3 regions of the Rossellomorea vietnamensis genome follow, and region 3 is predicted to be linked to each of the others. Evidence: a T-box and tRNA genes for the amino acid it is inferred to sense, from the RefSeq annotation. Region 3 holds a T-box; the other regions hold tRNA genes.
The links. A T-box is a leader RNA that pairs with one kind of tRNA and senses whether it is charged. The one in region 3 lies ahead of serS (serine--tRNA ligase), so its partner is inferred to be a tRNA-Ser.
Positions count from the first base shown of each region.

Region 1: it encodes a tRNA-Ser, which carries the amino acid that the T-box ahead of serS (serine--tRNA ligase) is inferred to sense. The anticodon was not compared.
Region 2: it encodes a tRNA-Ser, which carries the amino acid that the T-box ahead of serS (serine--tRNA ligase) is inferred to sense. The anticodon was not compared.

Region 1 is NZ_CP104558.1:1,535,326-1,540,332, forward strand. It holds gene N5C46_RS07855 (carbohydrate ABC transporter permease) at 1-444, opposite strand, end outside; tRNA gene N5C46_RS07860 (tRNA-Gly) at 752-825, opposite strand; tRNA gene N5C46_RS07865 (tRNA-Leu) at 830-913, opposite strand; tRNA gene N5C46_RS07870 (tRNA-Cys) at 922-995, opposite strand; tRNA gene N5C46_RS07875 (tRNA-Gly) at 1,003-1,077, opposite strand; tRNA gene N5C46_RS07880 (tRNA-Gln) at 1,082-1,153, opposite strand; tRNA gene N5C46_RS07885 (tRNA-His) at 1,193-1,268, opposite strand; tRNA gene N5C46_RS07890 (tRNA-Trp) at 1,280-1,353, opposite strand; tRNA gene N5C46_RS07895 (tRNA-Tyr) at 1,473-1,556, opposite strand; tRNA gene N5C46_RS07900 (tRNA-Thr) at 1,573-1,648, opposite strand; tRNA gene N5C46_RS07905 (tRNA-Phe) at 1,663-1,738, opposite strand; tRNA gene N5C46_RS07910 (tRNA-Asp) at 1,756-1,832, opposite strand; tRNA gene N5C46_RS07915 (tRNA-Met) at 1,923-1,996, opposite strand; tRNA gene N5C46_RS07920 (tRNA-Val) at 2,072-2,147, opposite strand; tRNA gene N5C46_RS07925 (tRNA-Glu) at 2,187-2,261, opposite strand; tRNA gene N5C46_RS07930 (tRNA-Ser) at 2,278-2,369, opposite strand; tRNA gene N5C46_RS07935 (tRNA-Asn) at 2,376-2,450, opposite strand; rRNA gene rrf (5S ribosomal RNA) at 2,458-2,574, opposite strand; rRNA gene N5C46_RS07945 (23S ribosomal RNA) at 2,874-5,007, opposite strand, start outside.
Region 2 is NZ_CP104558.1:2,559,436-2,564,442, forward strand. It holds rRNA gene N5C46_RS13105 (23S ribosomal RNA) at 1-917, opposite strand, end outside; rRNA gene N5C46_RS13110 (16S ribosomal RNA) at 1,115-2,665, opposite strand; tRNA gene N5C46_RS13115 (tRNA-Gly) at 2,762-2,835, opposite strand; tRNA gene N5C46_RS13120 (tRNA-Pro) at 2,850-2,926, opposite strand; tRNA gene N5C46_RS13125 (tRNA-Arg) at 2,980-3,056, opposite strand; tRNA gene N5C46_RS13130 (tRNA-Leu) at 3,076-3,161, opposite strand; tRNA gene N5C46_RS13135 (tRNA-Leu) at 3,237-3,318, opposite strand; tRNA gene N5C46_RS13140 (tRNA-Lys) at 3,367-3,442, opposite strand; tRNA gene N5C46_RS13145 (tRNA-Gln) at 3,447-3,521, opposite strand; tRNA gene N5C46_RS13150 (tRNA-Asp) at 3,601-3,677, opposite strand; tRNA gene N5C46_RS13155 (tRNA-Glu) at 3,788-3,859, opposite strand; tRNA gene N5C46_RS13160 (tRNA-Ser) at 3,876-3,966, opposite strand; tRNA gene N5C46_RS13165 (tRNA-Asn) at 3,974-4,048, opposite strand; gene N5C46_RS13170 (SprT family protein) at 4,165-4,635, opposite strand; gene cmpA (cortex morphogenetic protein CmpA) at 4,781-4,894, shown strand; gene N5C46_RS13180 (Tex family protein) at 4,989-5,007, opposite strand, start outside.
Region 3 is NZ_CP104558.1:2,818,448-2,823,454, reverse strand. It holds gene guaB (IMP dehydrogenase) at 1-125, shown strand, start outside; gene N5C46_RS14630 (serine hydrolase) at 357-1,676, shown strand; gene pdxS (pyridoxal 5'-phosphate synthase lyase subunit PdxS) at 1,953-2,834, shown strand; gene pdxT (pyridoxal 5'-phosphate synthase glutaminase subunit PdxT) at 2,846-3,436, shown strand; T-box leader at 3,490-3,699, shown strand; gene serS (serine--tRNA ligase) at 3,748-5,007, shown strand, end outside.

The sequences.
Region 1 (5,007 bases), 1.3 Mb from region 3:
TCCGATATCCGTCATATTCCCAAGTGACGCGAATCCTTTAACAAAGATGAACTGCCATATGAACCCGAGTAACAAACCCCCGATGACGTTGGGGATAAAGAATACCGTCCTCAGGATATTGCGCGTCTTCAGCGCGGCATTCAATAATAGGGCAAATCCGAATCCTATCAGGTTACTGATGATCACTGCCGCAAACATAAACTTTGTCGTGAACATAAATGAATTGAAGAATGTCTTATCATCTGTGAAGATCTTTTTGTAGTTATCGAACCCAACCCACTCAACTACCGAACTTACACCATTCCATGAGGTGAAGGAATAATACACACCCATCAAAAACGGAAGAATCTGAATCACTAAGAAAAATAAAAGTGCCGGTCCTACAAAGGCAGCGTACGTCAGCAAGCTCTTATACTTGAACTTCTTCTTCGTCACTGCCTTCATTTGTACATCTGGGCTTACTGGTCCAGTCTGAATCTTTGGTTCCACCCGAATCACCACCCTAACTATGTAATCGCTTTCTTATATTATAATGGTAGCGCTTTCTCAATAAGGGGAACTCAATTGACGAAGAAGGTGCACTATTTTGACTAGATGGGTTTTGTTTTGGTGGGTGATGGGTAAAAGAAAAGGTTGTGAGTTTTGTGTAAAAAATTAGTTTTGCAAATCATTAAGTGGTGTTGAAATAATGCTGAAATTTGAACAAATAAAAAAGACTTCCTCATAAAGAGAAAGTCTGTCGTATGTAAGTTGGAGCGGGTGAAGGGAATCGAACCCTCATCATCAGCTTGGAAGGCTGAGGTTTTACCACTAAACTACACCCGCGATGTGGTACCGGTGGCCGGGATCGAACCGGCACTCCAGAGGAACACGATTTTGAGTCGTGCGCGTCTGCCAATTCCGCCACACCGGCATTACATATGGAGGCGGCAACCGGATTTGAACCGGTGATCAGGGTTTTGCAGACCCATGCCTTACCACTTGGCTATGCCGCCATATTATTGGAGCGGAAGACGGGATTCGAACCCGCGACCCCCACCTTGGCAAGGTGGTGTTCTACCACTGAACTACTTCCGCACTACTGGGCTAGCTGGATTCGAACCAACGCATGTCGCAGTCAAAGTGCGATGCCTTACCGCTTGGCTATAGCCCACTGATAGTATATGTCACGGAAATAAAAATGTGACTTTTATGGGGCGACTGATGGGAATCGAACCCACGAATGCCTGAACCACAATCAGGTGCGTTAACCACTTCGCCACAATCGCCATGTTAAAATTGGCAGGGGTAGTAGGAATCGAACCCACACCAAAGGTTTTGGAGACCTTCGTTCTACCGTTAAACTATACCCCTATGAAATATATTAATTTAACAAAATCAATATGCTATCCGTCTAGATTACTGTGCTCCGCTATCGCTTCGCATAGTTTAAGGAGGATTATTTTACTCCGCTGTCGCTTCGTAAAAAATCTTGGTGGAGGGGGGCAGATTCGAACTGCCGAACCCGAAGGAGCGGATTTACAGTCCGCCGCGTTTAGCCACTTCGCTACCCCTCCAGCTACATCACTTGACTGGTGCCGGCAAGAGGACTTGAACCCCCAACCTACTGATTACAAGTCAGTTGCTCTACCAGTTGAGCTACACCGGCATCAAGTAAATAAATGGTGGCTCAGGACGGAATCGAACCGCCGACACATGGATTTTCAGTCCATTGCTCTACCAACTGAGCTACTGAGCCACTATGTAAAATGAAAATGGCGGTCCGGACGGGACTCGAACCCGCGACCTCCTGCGTGACAGGCAGGCATTCTAACCAACTGAACTACCGGACCAGAGTTTTTTCACGACAGTGAAAATAACTATCCATACGTGACTCATGAAAGATTAACGATAACCTTTTATATAACGAGTCAAAAATGGTATTGCGGGGACAGGATTTGAACCTGCGACCTTCGGGTTATGAGCCCGACGAGCTACCGAACTGCTCCACCCCGCGACGATAAGATATGTTAAGGTACACATATTAATTAAGGAAGATTATTTTACTCCGCTTACGCTTCGTAAAAAATCATGGTGGAGGATGACGGGATCGAACCGCCGACCCTCTGCTTGTAAGGCAGATGCTCTCCCAGCTGAGCTAATCCTCCATATTACTTGGTACGTTATTTTGCTTTTGCAAAAAACTTTGGTGACCCATACGGGATTCGAACCCGTGTTACCGCCGTGAAAGGGCGGTGTCTTAACCGCTTGACCAATGGGCCTTGTTGAAAATATAAATGGCGGAGAGCAAGGGATTTGAACCCTTGAGACAGCGTTAACCGTCTACACGATTTCCAATCGTGCTCCTTCGGCCACTCGGACAGCTCTCCATATATTGGCTCCGCAGGCAAGATTCGAACTTGCGACCGATCGGTTAACAGCCGATAGCTCTACCACTGAGCTACTGCGGAACGATATGCCTGGCGACGTCCTACTCTCACAGGGGGAGATCCCCCAACTACCATCGGCGCTGAAGAGCTTAACTTCCGTGTTCGGCATGGGAACGGGTGTGACCTCTTCGCCATTGTCACCAGACTATGTATTGTCTCTTTTTTAAGGACAAGTACTATTATATCGTGTAGATAATTTTTTTCAAGGATTTTTTTATATTTTCATATAAATTTTATTCCTTCAAAACTAGATAAAGGATTGATGTCAAGAAAGCCGAATATCGACCAATTGTTGCATCTACTATTGAAAGTAGAATGCAGTCCAGCTCCGGCGGCTAGAGACTCGAGGTCATTTCAGTTCAATCAGCTGAGGGTAAAGAGCACCCTCTTCTGATTGCCCAGAAATGCTTGTCGTCTCTGTTCAAGCCGCCTCCGCTTTATAGTGTGGTTAAGTCCTCGATCGATTAGTATCAGTCAACTCCACATGTCGCCATGCTTCCATCTCTGACCTATCTACCTAGTCATCTTCTAGGGATCTTACTCACATACGTGATGGGAAATCTCATCTCGAGGGGGGCTTCATGCTTAGATGCTTTCAGCACTTATCCCTTCCGCACATAGCTACCCAGCGATGCCTTTGGCAAGACAACTGGTACACCAGCGGTGCGTCCATCCCGGTCCTCTCGTACTAAGGACAGCTCCTCTCAAATTTCCTGCGCCCACGACGGATAGGGACCGAACTGTCTCACGACGTTCTGAACCCAGCTCGCGTACCGCTTTAATGGGCGAACAGCCCAACCCTTGGGACCGACTACAGCCCCAGGATGCGATGAGCCGACATCGAGGTGCCAAACCTCCCCGTCGATGTGGACTCTTGGGGGAGATAAGCCTGTTATCCCCGGGGTAGCTTTTATCCGTTGAGCGATGGCCCTTCCATGCGGAACCACCGGATCACTAAGCCCGACTTTCGTCCCTGCTCGACTTGTAGGTCTCGCAGTCAAGCTCCCTTGTGCCTTTACACTCTGCGAATGATTTCCAACCATTCTGAGGGAACCTTTGGGCGCCTCCGTTACTCTTTAGGAGGCGACCGCCCCAGTCAAACTGCCCACCTGACACTGTCTCCCACCCCGATAAGGGGCGCGGGTTAGAATTTCAATACAGCCAGGGTAGTATCCCACCGATGCCTCCACCGAAGCTGGCGCTCCGGTTTCCAAGGCTCCTACCTATCCTGTACAAGCTGTACCAAAATTCAATATCAGGCTACAGTAAAGCTCCACGGGGTCTTTCCGTCCTGTCGCGGGTAACCTGCATCTTCACAGGTACTATAATTTCACCGAGTCTCTCGTTGAGACAGTGCCCAGATCGTTACGCCTTTCGTGCGGGTCGGAACTTACCCGACAAGGAATTTCGCTACCTTAGGACCGTTATAGTTACGGCCGCCGTTTACTGGGGCTTCGATTCGCACCTTCGCTTGCGCTAAGCACTCCTCTTAACCTTCCAGCACCGGGCAGGCGTCAGCCCCTATACTTCGCCTTACGGCTTCGCAGAGACCTGTGTTTTTGCTAAACAGTCGCCTGGGCCTATTCACTGCGGCTCTCTCGGGCTTGCACCCTACCAGAGCACCCCTTCTCCCGAAGTTACGGGGTCATTTTGCCGAGTTCCTTAACGAGAGTTCTCTCGCTCACCTTAGGATTCTCTCCTCGCCTACCTGTGTCGGTTTGCGGTACGGGCACCTTTTTCCTCGCTAGAGGCTTTTCTTGGCAGTGTGGAATCAGGAACTTCGCTACTATAATTCGCTCGCTATCACAGCTCAGCCTTCACGATGACGGGATTTGCCTCATCATCAGCCTAACTGCTTAGACGCACATATCCAGCAGTGCGCTTACCCTATCCTCCTGCGTCCCCCCATTGCTCAAACGGAAAAGAGGTGGTACAGGAATATCAACCTGTTGTCCATCGTCTACGCCTATCGGCCTCGACTTAGGTCCCGACTAACCCTGAGCGGACGAGCCTTCCTCAGGAAACCTTAGGCATTCGGTGGATGGGATTCTCACCCATCTTTCGCTACTCATACCGGCATTCTCACTTCTAAGCACTCCACCAGTCCTTACGGTCTAGCTTCGCAGTCCTTAGAACGCTCTCCTACCACTGACACCTAGAGGTGTCAATCCACAGCTTCGGTGATACGTTTAGCCCCGGTACATTTTCGGCGCAGAGTCACTCGACCAGTGAGCTATTACGCACTCTTTAAATGGTGGCTGCTTCTAAGCCAACATCCTGGTTGTCTAAGCAACTCCACATCCTTTTCCACTTAACGTATACTTTGGGACCTTAGCTGGTGGTCTGGGCTGTTTCCCTTTCGACTACGGATCTTATCACTCGCAGTCTGACTCCCATGGATAAGTCTTTGGCATTCGGAGTTTGTCTGAATTCGGTAACCCGATGAGGGCCCCTAGTCCAAACAGTGCTCTACCTCCAAGACTCTTACACATGAGGCTAGCCCTAAAGCTATTTCGGAGAGAACCAGCTATCTCCAAGTTCGATTGGAATTTCTCCGCTACCCACACCTCATCCCCGC
Region 2 (5,007 bases), 260 kb from region 3:
AGTGCTCTACCTCCAAGACTCTTACACATGAGGCTAGCCCTAAAGCTATTTCGGAGAGAACCAGCTATCTCCAAGTTCGATTGGAATTTCTCCGCTACCCACACCTCATCCCCGCACTTTTCAACGTGCGTGGGTTCGGACCTCCATTCAGTGTTACCTGAACTTCATCCTGGACATGGGTAGATCACCTGGTTTCGGGTCTACGACCACATACTCAAATCGCCCTATTCAGACTCGCTTTCGCTGCGGCTCCGTCTTATCAACTTAACCTTGCATGGGATCGTAACTCGCCGGTTCATTCTACAAAAGGCACGCCATCACCCGTTAACGGGCTCTGACTACTTGTAGGCACACGGTTTCAGGTTCTATTTCACTCCCCTTCCGGGGTGCTTTTCACCTTTCCCTCACGGTACTGGTTCACTATCGGTCACTAGGGAGTATTTAGCCTTGGGAGATGGTCCTCCCAGCTTCCGACGGGATTTCACGTGTCCCGCCGTACTCAGGATCCACTCAAGAGGGAATGAAGTTTCAACTACAGGGTTGTTACCTTCTTTGACGAGCCTTTCCAGACTTCTTCGTCTACTCCATTCCTTTGTAACTCCGTATAGAGTGTCCTACAACCCCAAGAGGCAAGCCTCTTGGTTTGGGCTATATCCCGTTTCGCTCGCCGCTACTCAGGGAATCGCAATTGCTTTCTCTTCCTCCAGGTACTTAGATGTTTCAGTTCCCTGGGTCTGCCTTCCATACTCTATGTATTCAAGTAAGGATATTGTTCCATTACGAACAATGGGTTCCCCCATTCGGAAATCTCTGGATCAAAGCTCACTTACAGCTCCCCAAAGCATATCGGTGTTAGTCCCGTCCTTCGTCGGCTCCTAGTGCCAAGGCATCCACCGTGCGCCCTTCATAACTTAACCGAATTGGTTGTTACATCAGGTTTAAAACCTAAAATGGCGATACTCGGTAATTTCTTGACTATCAATTTATCTTTATCTAGTTTTCAAAGAACAAACACAACTTCTATCTCGTAAGAGATAAAAAATGTTTTGATGGTTGAACCATCAAAACTGAACAAAACTTCGACGTGTCAAACGTTTTAGTAAATCTTCCTTAGAAAGGAGGTGATCCAGCCGCACCTTCCGATACGGCTACCTTGTTACGACTTCACCCCAATCATCTGTCCCACCTTAGGCGGCTGGCTCCAAAAGGTTACCTCACCGACTTCGGGTGTTACAAACTCTCGTGGTGTGACGGGCGGTGTGTACAAGGCCCGGGAACGTATTCACCGCGGCATGCTGATCCGCGATTACTAGCGATTCCAGCTTCATGTAGGCGAGTTGCAGCCTACAATCCGAACTGAGAACGGTTTTATGGGATTGGCTAAACCTCGCGGTCTCGCTGCCCTTTGTACCGTCCATTGTAGCACGTGTGTAGCCCAGGTCATAAGGGGCATGATGATTTGACGTCATCCCCACCTTCCTCCGGTTTGTCACCGGCAGTCATCTTAGAGTGCCCAACTGAATGCTGGCAACTAAGATCAAGGGTTGCGCTCGTTGCGGGACTTAACCCAACATCTCACGACACGAGCTGACGACAACCATGCACCACCTGTCACTCTGTCCCCCGAAGGGGAAAGCCCTATCTCTAGGGTTGTCAGAGGATGTCAAGACTTGGTAAGGTTCTTCGCGTTGCTTCGAATTAAACCACATGCTCCACCGCTTGTGCGGGCCCCCGTCAATTCCTTTGAGTTTCAGTCTTGCGACCGTACTCCCCAGGCGGAGTGCTTAATGCGTTAGCTGCAGCACTAAGGGGCGGAAACCCCCTAACACTTAGCACTCATCGTTTACGGCGTGGACTACCAGGGTATCTAATCCTGTTTGCTCCCCACGCTTTCGCGCCTCAGTGTCAGTTACAGACCAGAAAGTCGCCTTCGCCACTGGTGTTCCTCCAAATATCTACGCATTTCACCGCTACACTTGGAATTCCACTTTCCTCTTCTGCACTCAAGTCCCCCAGTTTCCAATGACCCTCCACGGTTGAGCCGTGGGCTTTCACATCAGACTTAAGGAACCACCTGCGCGCGCTTTACGCCCAATAATTCCGGACAACGCTTGCCACCTACGTATTACCGCGGCTGCTGGCACGTAGTTAGCCGTGGCTTTCTGGTTAGGTACCGTCAAGGTGCCGCCCTATTTGAACGGCACTTGTTCTTCCCTAACAACAGAGCTTTACGATCCGAAAACCTTCATCACTCACGCGGCGTTGCTCCGTCAGACTTTCGTCCATTGCGGAAGATTCCCTACTGCTGCCTCCCGTAGGAGTCTGGGCCGTGTCTCAGTCCCAGTGTGGCCGATCACCCTCTCAGGTCGGCTACGCATCGTTGCCTTGGTGAGCCGTTACCTCACCAACTAGCTAATGCGCCGCGGGTCCATCTGTAAGTGGTAGCCGAAGCCACCTTTCAACATTTCCTCATGCGAGGAAATGAGTTATCCGGTATTAGCCCCGGTTTCCCGGAGTTATCCCAGTCTTACAGGCAGGTTACCCACGTGTTACTCACCCGTCCGCCGCTGATATCAGGGAGCAAGCTCCCATCAATCCGCTCGACTTGCATGTATTAGGCACGCCGCCAGCGTTCGTCCTGAGCCAGGATCAAACTCTCCGATAAAAGTTTGAATAGCTCTTTAAAAATAAATCTAGAATTAACGTTGACGTATTGTCTTGTTTTGTTCAGTTTTCAAGGTTCAATAATTAAGGTTAAAATTGGAGCGGGTGAAGGGAATCGAACCCTCATCATCAGCTTGGAAGGCTGAGGTTTTACCACTAAACTACACCCGCATATAAAATTATGATGGTCGGGAAGACAGGATTCGAACCTGCGACCCCTTGGTCCCAAACCAAGTGCTCTACCAAGCTGAGCTACTTCCCGTCAGAAAAGCATATGTATTACTGTGAATCAGATACTCTCTAGTAGAAGCAAGATGGCGCGCCCGAGAGGAGTCGAACCCCTAACCTTTTGATCCGTAGTCAAACGCTCTATCCAATTGAGCTACGGGCGCATATGTCTTTGAAACCTTTTGGTGCGGCCGAGAGGACTTGAACCTCCACGGGGTCGCCCCCACTAGGCCCTCAACCTAGCGCGTCTGCCATTCCGCCACGACCGCGTTTTAAAGCGACAAACACTATTATAACTGAGGAAAATCTATTTTGTCAACAACTTTTTTAAAAGGTTTTAAAAGTGCGGGTGAAGGGACTTGAACCCCCACGCCTTGCGGCGCCAGATCCTAAGTCTGGTGCGTCTGCCAATTCCGCCACACCCGCATGAATCTGAATTACAATGGAAAGATATTTTGCTTGCGCAAAAATCTTTGGTGAGCCATGAAGGATTCGAACCTTCGACCCTCTGATTAAAAGTCAGATGCTCTACCAACTGAGCTAATGGCTCGCTATGGCTGGGCTAGCTGGATTCGAACCAACGCATGTCGCAGTCAAAGTGCGATGCCTTACCGCTTGGCTATAGCCCAATACTTTTTCAAAAAGTGACGAGGTTTTAATATTAACATGTCCACCTCGATGAAGTCAATCGTTTTTTAAAAATAAATCTGGCGGTCCGGACGGGACTCGAACCCGCGACCTCCTGCGTGACAGGCAGGCATTCTAACCAACTGAACTACCGGACCAAAGTTTTTTGACGATAGTCAAAATAACTATCCTTACCTTGCGTTAGCAAAATAACTTTCATTACCTTCGCGATAACGAAAATAACTATCCTTACCTTAAGTAAGTAAAATGACCCGTACGGGATTCGAACCCGTGTTACCGCCGTGAAAGGGCGGTGTCTTAACCGCTTGACCAACGGGCCACGTTCTAAATAGAAATGGCGGAGAAGGAGGGATTTGAACCCTCGCGCCAGTTGCCCGACCTACACCCTTAGCAGGGGCGCCTCTTCAGCCACTTGAGTACTTCTCCATAAAAATGGCTCCGCAGGCAAGATTCGAACTTGCGACCGATCGGTTAACAGCCGATAGCTCTACCACTGAGCTACTGCGGAACGTGAAGTATTCTTACGCTTAACTCGTCTTATCGACTCTTTAGATTATAATGACTCATCAATTTCTTGTCAACTACTTTCAGTCACTTTTTCCACAAGAAAAACGCCTTTTGTAACTACCCTCTTTCAATCACAACTTCCTTTACGAGGCGAAGTTTTCCTTTACAGCGGCCACACACATATTTCGTTGTATTGATTTTTCTTTTTCTTTCGAAGTTCAGACCACACTGAGAACAGACATAGTGTAACACCCGACTTCTCCTGTTCACATTGGGCAACGAAGAACAATGCCTTGGTCCCCCGACATGCTTGAGCAGTCTCTTAAAGTCCTGATCCCCATGTTTATATCCCTTTCCTTCAATATGCAAGTGATAATGACATAGCTCATGCTTTATAATTCCGATCAATTCTTCCATTCCATGCTCATCCAGATATCTTCGATTAATATCGATATCATGGCTGCCTAACATGTATCTTCCACCCGTGGTCCGTAATCTTGGATTGAAAAATGCCTTATGGCGGAACGGCTTTTGGAATAATTGGATTGAAATTTTTTCAACTAATTGCTGCAGCTCAGCATTCGTCATACAAATCCTTCTTTCTTAATTAGAACATGACAACCTATTATAGCATAAACTAGGTATCACCCTTATTGATTCAAACTGACAAACTACCCGGAGAAAGACCGTATTCTATTTAGCGGCACTTTCAAAAGGATAAGGAGGTTCAATCATGCCAAATTGGCTTGTCAATCAATTGCGGAAAGCTTATCTTGAGAAAGATCGATACCAGATCAAACTTCTTAATCAATGTTGGAATTTCTACAGAAAGAAGAACTGCTCTTAATGGTGTTTTTCTATTATAAAGTTATTCCATCTTATATAATAAAGAGCTGACCACAAGATAGCTCCCTATCATTCAGTCAGCTCCTATCCATTTCTTAAGGGACCATCGTCAGT
Region 3 (5,007 bases):
GAACAAAAGACTTATTCGACTTAAGAGAAAAGGCGCAATTCATTAAAATGACGGGTGCCGGCCTTCGTGAAAGTCATCCCCATGATGTTCAGATTACGAAAGAAGCACCAAATTACTCTTTATAAGAAAATAATGAAAAAAGCTGATCAGAATTTCCTGGTCAGCTTTTTTTAATGTGAAAGAAAGGTTATTCTCCGCCTTTTTTTAGAGGCCGCAAGTCCCTTGACCTATGCCAAAACTAGTCATATTCTCTGTCTATTCTTACCTTTGGAACTATGTTAAAATAACGAAGGTGTACATAAAATCTTGGAGGGCTAACAGTGAAAAGAAGTTGGATTCAAAAATCTTTTGTTTGTATGATGGTTTTTATGATGGCAATGAGTATGGTGCAGAAACCTGCCAATGCTCAAGGTGACTTGGACGTAAACGCAAAAGCTGCGATTTTAGTAGAAGCAAGTACAGGTAAGATTCTGTATGAGAAGAATTCCGATACTGCTCAAGGAATTGCAAGTATGACGAAGATGATGACTGAGTACGTGTTACTTGAAGCGGTTAAAGAAGGTAAAGTGAAATGGGATCAGACATACACAGTTCCGACAAAAATTTCGAATATGTCCCATAATGATAATCTGAGTAATGTTCCATTAAGAGAAGAGGGTACATACAAAATCAAAGATTTGTATGAGGCAATGGCAATTGAATCTGCAAATGCTGCAGCGATGGCCATCGCTGAAACTGTAGCCGGTTCTCAAGAAAAGTTTGTTCAAATGATGAATGATAAAGCCAAAGAACTGGGCTTGGAAAACTATAAATTTGTCAATGTGACTGGATTAAATAATAAAGATTTAGCTCCCTATGTTGATCAAGTGGTAGGCGGAGCGGATGAAGAAAATGTAATGTCTGCGAAAGATACCGCAACACTTGCTTATCGATTGATGAAAGATTTCCCTGAAATCCTTGATACATCAAAAATCGCGAAGAAAACATTCGCAGAAGGCACTGAAGATGCTTTCCCTATGAAAAACTGGAACTGGATGCTGCCTGGATTGATTCGTGAATACGAGGGCATGGACGGTTTGAAAACCGGTACGACTGATTTTGCGGGTGGATGTTTTACAGGAACAGCTGAAAGAGATGGAATGCGTTATATTACAGTGGTGATGAACGTGGATATCAGCTCTGGTGAAAATTCTTATGACGCACGTTTTAATGAAACAAGAAAAATGTTAGATTACGCCTTTACTAATTTCACAATGGAAGAAGTCCTTCCTGCCGACTACAAAGTAAAAGGACATAAAACACTTCCAGTTCAAAAAGGAAAAGAAAAAGAAGTTCAAATCAAAACCGATTCTCCATTAAGCATGGTGGTTAAGAACGGTGAAGAAGATCAATACAAGCCTAAGTTTGTATTGGATAAGAAAAAGTTGAATGAAGATGGCGAACTGACGGCTCCTATTAAAGAAGGAGAGAAGGTCGGGTATGTCATGCTGGAAGCTAAAGGTAAAAAAGATTTAGGTTATCTTACGGATAAAGGGACAAACGCTTCAAAAGCATCTGTTGTAACAGTGGATGGTGTCGAGAAAGCGAACTGGTTCGTCCTTTCCATGAGAGCCGTCGGTGGTTTCTTCGGAGATATCTGGGATTCCATTACTTCTACGGTTAAAGGCTGGTTCTAATTTATAATAAACACCAAGGCTCAAGTTGATGAGTCCTGGTGTTTTTTTATACTTGAAATATTGGAGGGGTCTCTATATGGAAGGTATATCTTATTTCCATGAAATGCTTGTCGCCCCAGAACGAGCCCCTTCCGCTTTTCGTCTTGACATAAGCCCATTTTTATTGTTTATTTAGCAGTAGGGTTACATAATCATTCCGATTGTTTTAGTCACGTTTTCTTCCTTTTTTGGGAAGTTGTGGGGCAGGCAAGGGATAAATATAAGGGGGATATAGATATGAAGACTGGTACAGATCGTGTAAAAAGAGGAATGGCTGAAATGCAAAAAGGCGGCGTCATCATGGACGTTGTCAATGCAGAGCAGGCAAAAGTTGCCGAAGCTGCAGGTGCAGTGGCGGTAATGGCTTTAGAACGTGTTCCAGCAGACATCCGTGCTGCAGGTGGAGTGGCAAGAATGGCAGATCCTCGTATTATTGAAGAAGTGATGGGTGCCGTGTCGATTCCGGTAATGGCGAAGGCTCGTATCGGCCATATCGTTGAGGCTAGGGTCCTTGAATCAATGGGTGTTGATTATCTTGATGAAAGTGAAGTATTGACGCCGGCTGATGAAGAGTACCATTTAAATAAAAGAGATTTCACGGTTCCTTTCGTATGCGGATGCCGTGATTTAGGTGAAGCTGCCCGCCGTATCGGTGAAGGGGCATCTATGCTTCGTACAAAGGGTGAGCCTGGAACAGGTAACATCGTTGAAGCGGTTCGTCATATGCGTAAAGTGAATGCTCAAGTACGTAAGCTAGTGAGCATGAATGAAGATGAGATCATGACAGAAGCGAAGTTACTGGGAGCTCCATACGAATTATTGTTAGAAATTAAAGAAAACGGTCGTTTACCTGTTGTAAACTTTGCTGCAGGCGGAATTGCTACACCAGCTGATGCGGCTCTTATGATGGAATTAGGGGCTGACGGAGTATTCGTAGGCTCAGGTATCTTCAAGTCAGAGAACCCTGAGAAATTCGCAAGAGCGATTGTAGAAGCGACTACTCACTACCAGGATTACAAGTTGATTGCAGAGCTTTCAAAAGAGCTTGGTGTAGCGATGAAGGGTGTAGAAATTGCTTCTATCCTTCCTGAAAACCGTATGCAAGACCGTGGATGGTAAGGTGTGATTTTATGTTGAACATCGGTGTATTAGGACTTCAAGGTGCCGTCAGGGAGCATGTACGTTCCATTGAAGCCTCAGGTGCCAACGCGATTGTCATTAAGCGTGTAGAGCAACTGGAAGAGATTCAGGGGCTCATCATGCCAGGCGGGGAAAGTACGACGATGAGAAGGCTGATTGACCGCTATGGCTTCATGGAGCCGTTAAGGCAATTCGCAGAAGCAGGAAAGCCGATCTTTGGAACATGTGCCGGTTTGATTCTGTTAGCTAAGCATGTTGTCGGTTACGAAGAACCTCATCTTGGAGTGATGGATGTGACGGTGGAGCGTAATTCATTCGGCCGTCAGAAGGAAAGCTTCGAAGCGGACCTTTCCATTGCCCATGTAGGAGAAGGATTCAATGCCGTCTTTATCCGTGCGCCTCATATCGTGGAAGCGGGAGAAGATGTTGAAATCCTGGCGAAGCATAACGAGCGTATCGTGCTTGCCCGCCACGGACAGTTCCTCGGCTGTTCTTTCCATCCCGAATTGACGGATGATCATCGTTTGACCGCTTTCTTCGTTGAAATGGTGAAGGAAAGCATGGAGAAAACAATCGCATAATTCTATTGCAAAATGGAAAACATTGTAGTAGATTATGAAATAACCAATAAAAATTTAAATCGTTGATAGGAAATAGTAGTAAAGAAAGCTTGCTAAAGAGAGTCGGTGGCCGGTGAGAATCGATGCAGGAGCTTTACGAATCCATCCTTGAGTGAAGTACTGAATGAAGTAGGTATTTTCGGTGATTCCGTTACCATCTCTTAAGAGGAAGATGCGAGAGCGTCTTCAATTAGGGTGGCAACGCGGAAACCTCCGTCCCTTTTACCAGGGATGGGGGTTTTTTATTTTTTTATAAAAAGGAGAGAAACTGCATGTTAGACATTAAGTATTTACGTAACAATCTGGAAGATGTAAAAGCCCGACTTCAGCACCGCGGTGAGAACCTGGAGGACTTCGGTAAGTTTGAAGAGCTTGATAAGAGAAGAAGAGAGCTCCTTGTGGAAAGTGAAGATTTAAAGAGCAAGCGTAATGAAGTATCTCAACAAATTGCCGAGCTGAAAAAAGAGAAAAAAGATGCTCAGAATATGATTTTGGAGATGCGTGAAGTAGGGGCCATGGTGAAAAAATTGGATGATGAATTAAGAGGCATCGAAGAAGAGCTTGAGCGCATCCTTCTTTCTATTCCAAATATCCCTCATGACACGGTACCTGTCGGGGAAACAGAAGATGATAATATCGAAGCGCGTAAATGGGGAGAGGTCCGGGAATTTGATTTCGAAGCACAGCCTCACTGGGATGTAGCAACAAATCTTGGGATCCTTGATTTCGAACGGGCCGGGAAAGTGACGGGAAGCCGTTTCGTTTTCTATAAAGGCCTTGGGGCAAGACTTGAAAGAGCCCTTATCAACTTCATGATGGACCTTCATATGGATGAGCATGGCTATACGGAAATGATTCCTCCATTCCTAGTGAATCGTGCGAGCATGACAGGGACAGGTCAACTTCCGAAGTTTGAAGAGGATGCTTTCAGAATCGAGAGCGAGGACTACTTCCTAGTTCCGACGGCAGAAGTGCCTGTGACGAATTATCATCGCGATGAAATCCTGAAGGCTGACGAGCTGCCTGTAAGCTATGTGGCATATAGTGCTAACTTCCGCTCTGAAGCTGGATCTGCAGGACGTGATACAAGAGGCTTAATCCGTCAGCATCAGTTCAACAAAGTAGAGCTTGTCCGCTTTGTGAAGCCGGAAGATTCTTATGCTGCACTAGAGGAATTAACGGGTCATGCCGAAAAAGTCCTTCAATTACTTGGCCTTCCATACCGCGTATTATCTATGTGTACCGCGGACCTTGGCTTCACTGCAGCCAAGAAGTACGACATTGAAGTCTGGATTCCGAGTTACGGTACGTACCGTGAGATTTCTTCTTGCAGTAACTTTGAGAGCTTCCAGGCGAGACGTGCGAACATCCGCTTCAGAAGAGAGCCGAACGCGAAGCCTGAACATGTGCATACGTTAAATGGTTCTGGATTAGCGATCGGACGCACAGTAGCCGCCATCCTGGAAAACTACCAGCAGGAGGATGGCAGTGTCATCGTACCAGAAGCCCTTCGTCCATATATGGGTGGAGTG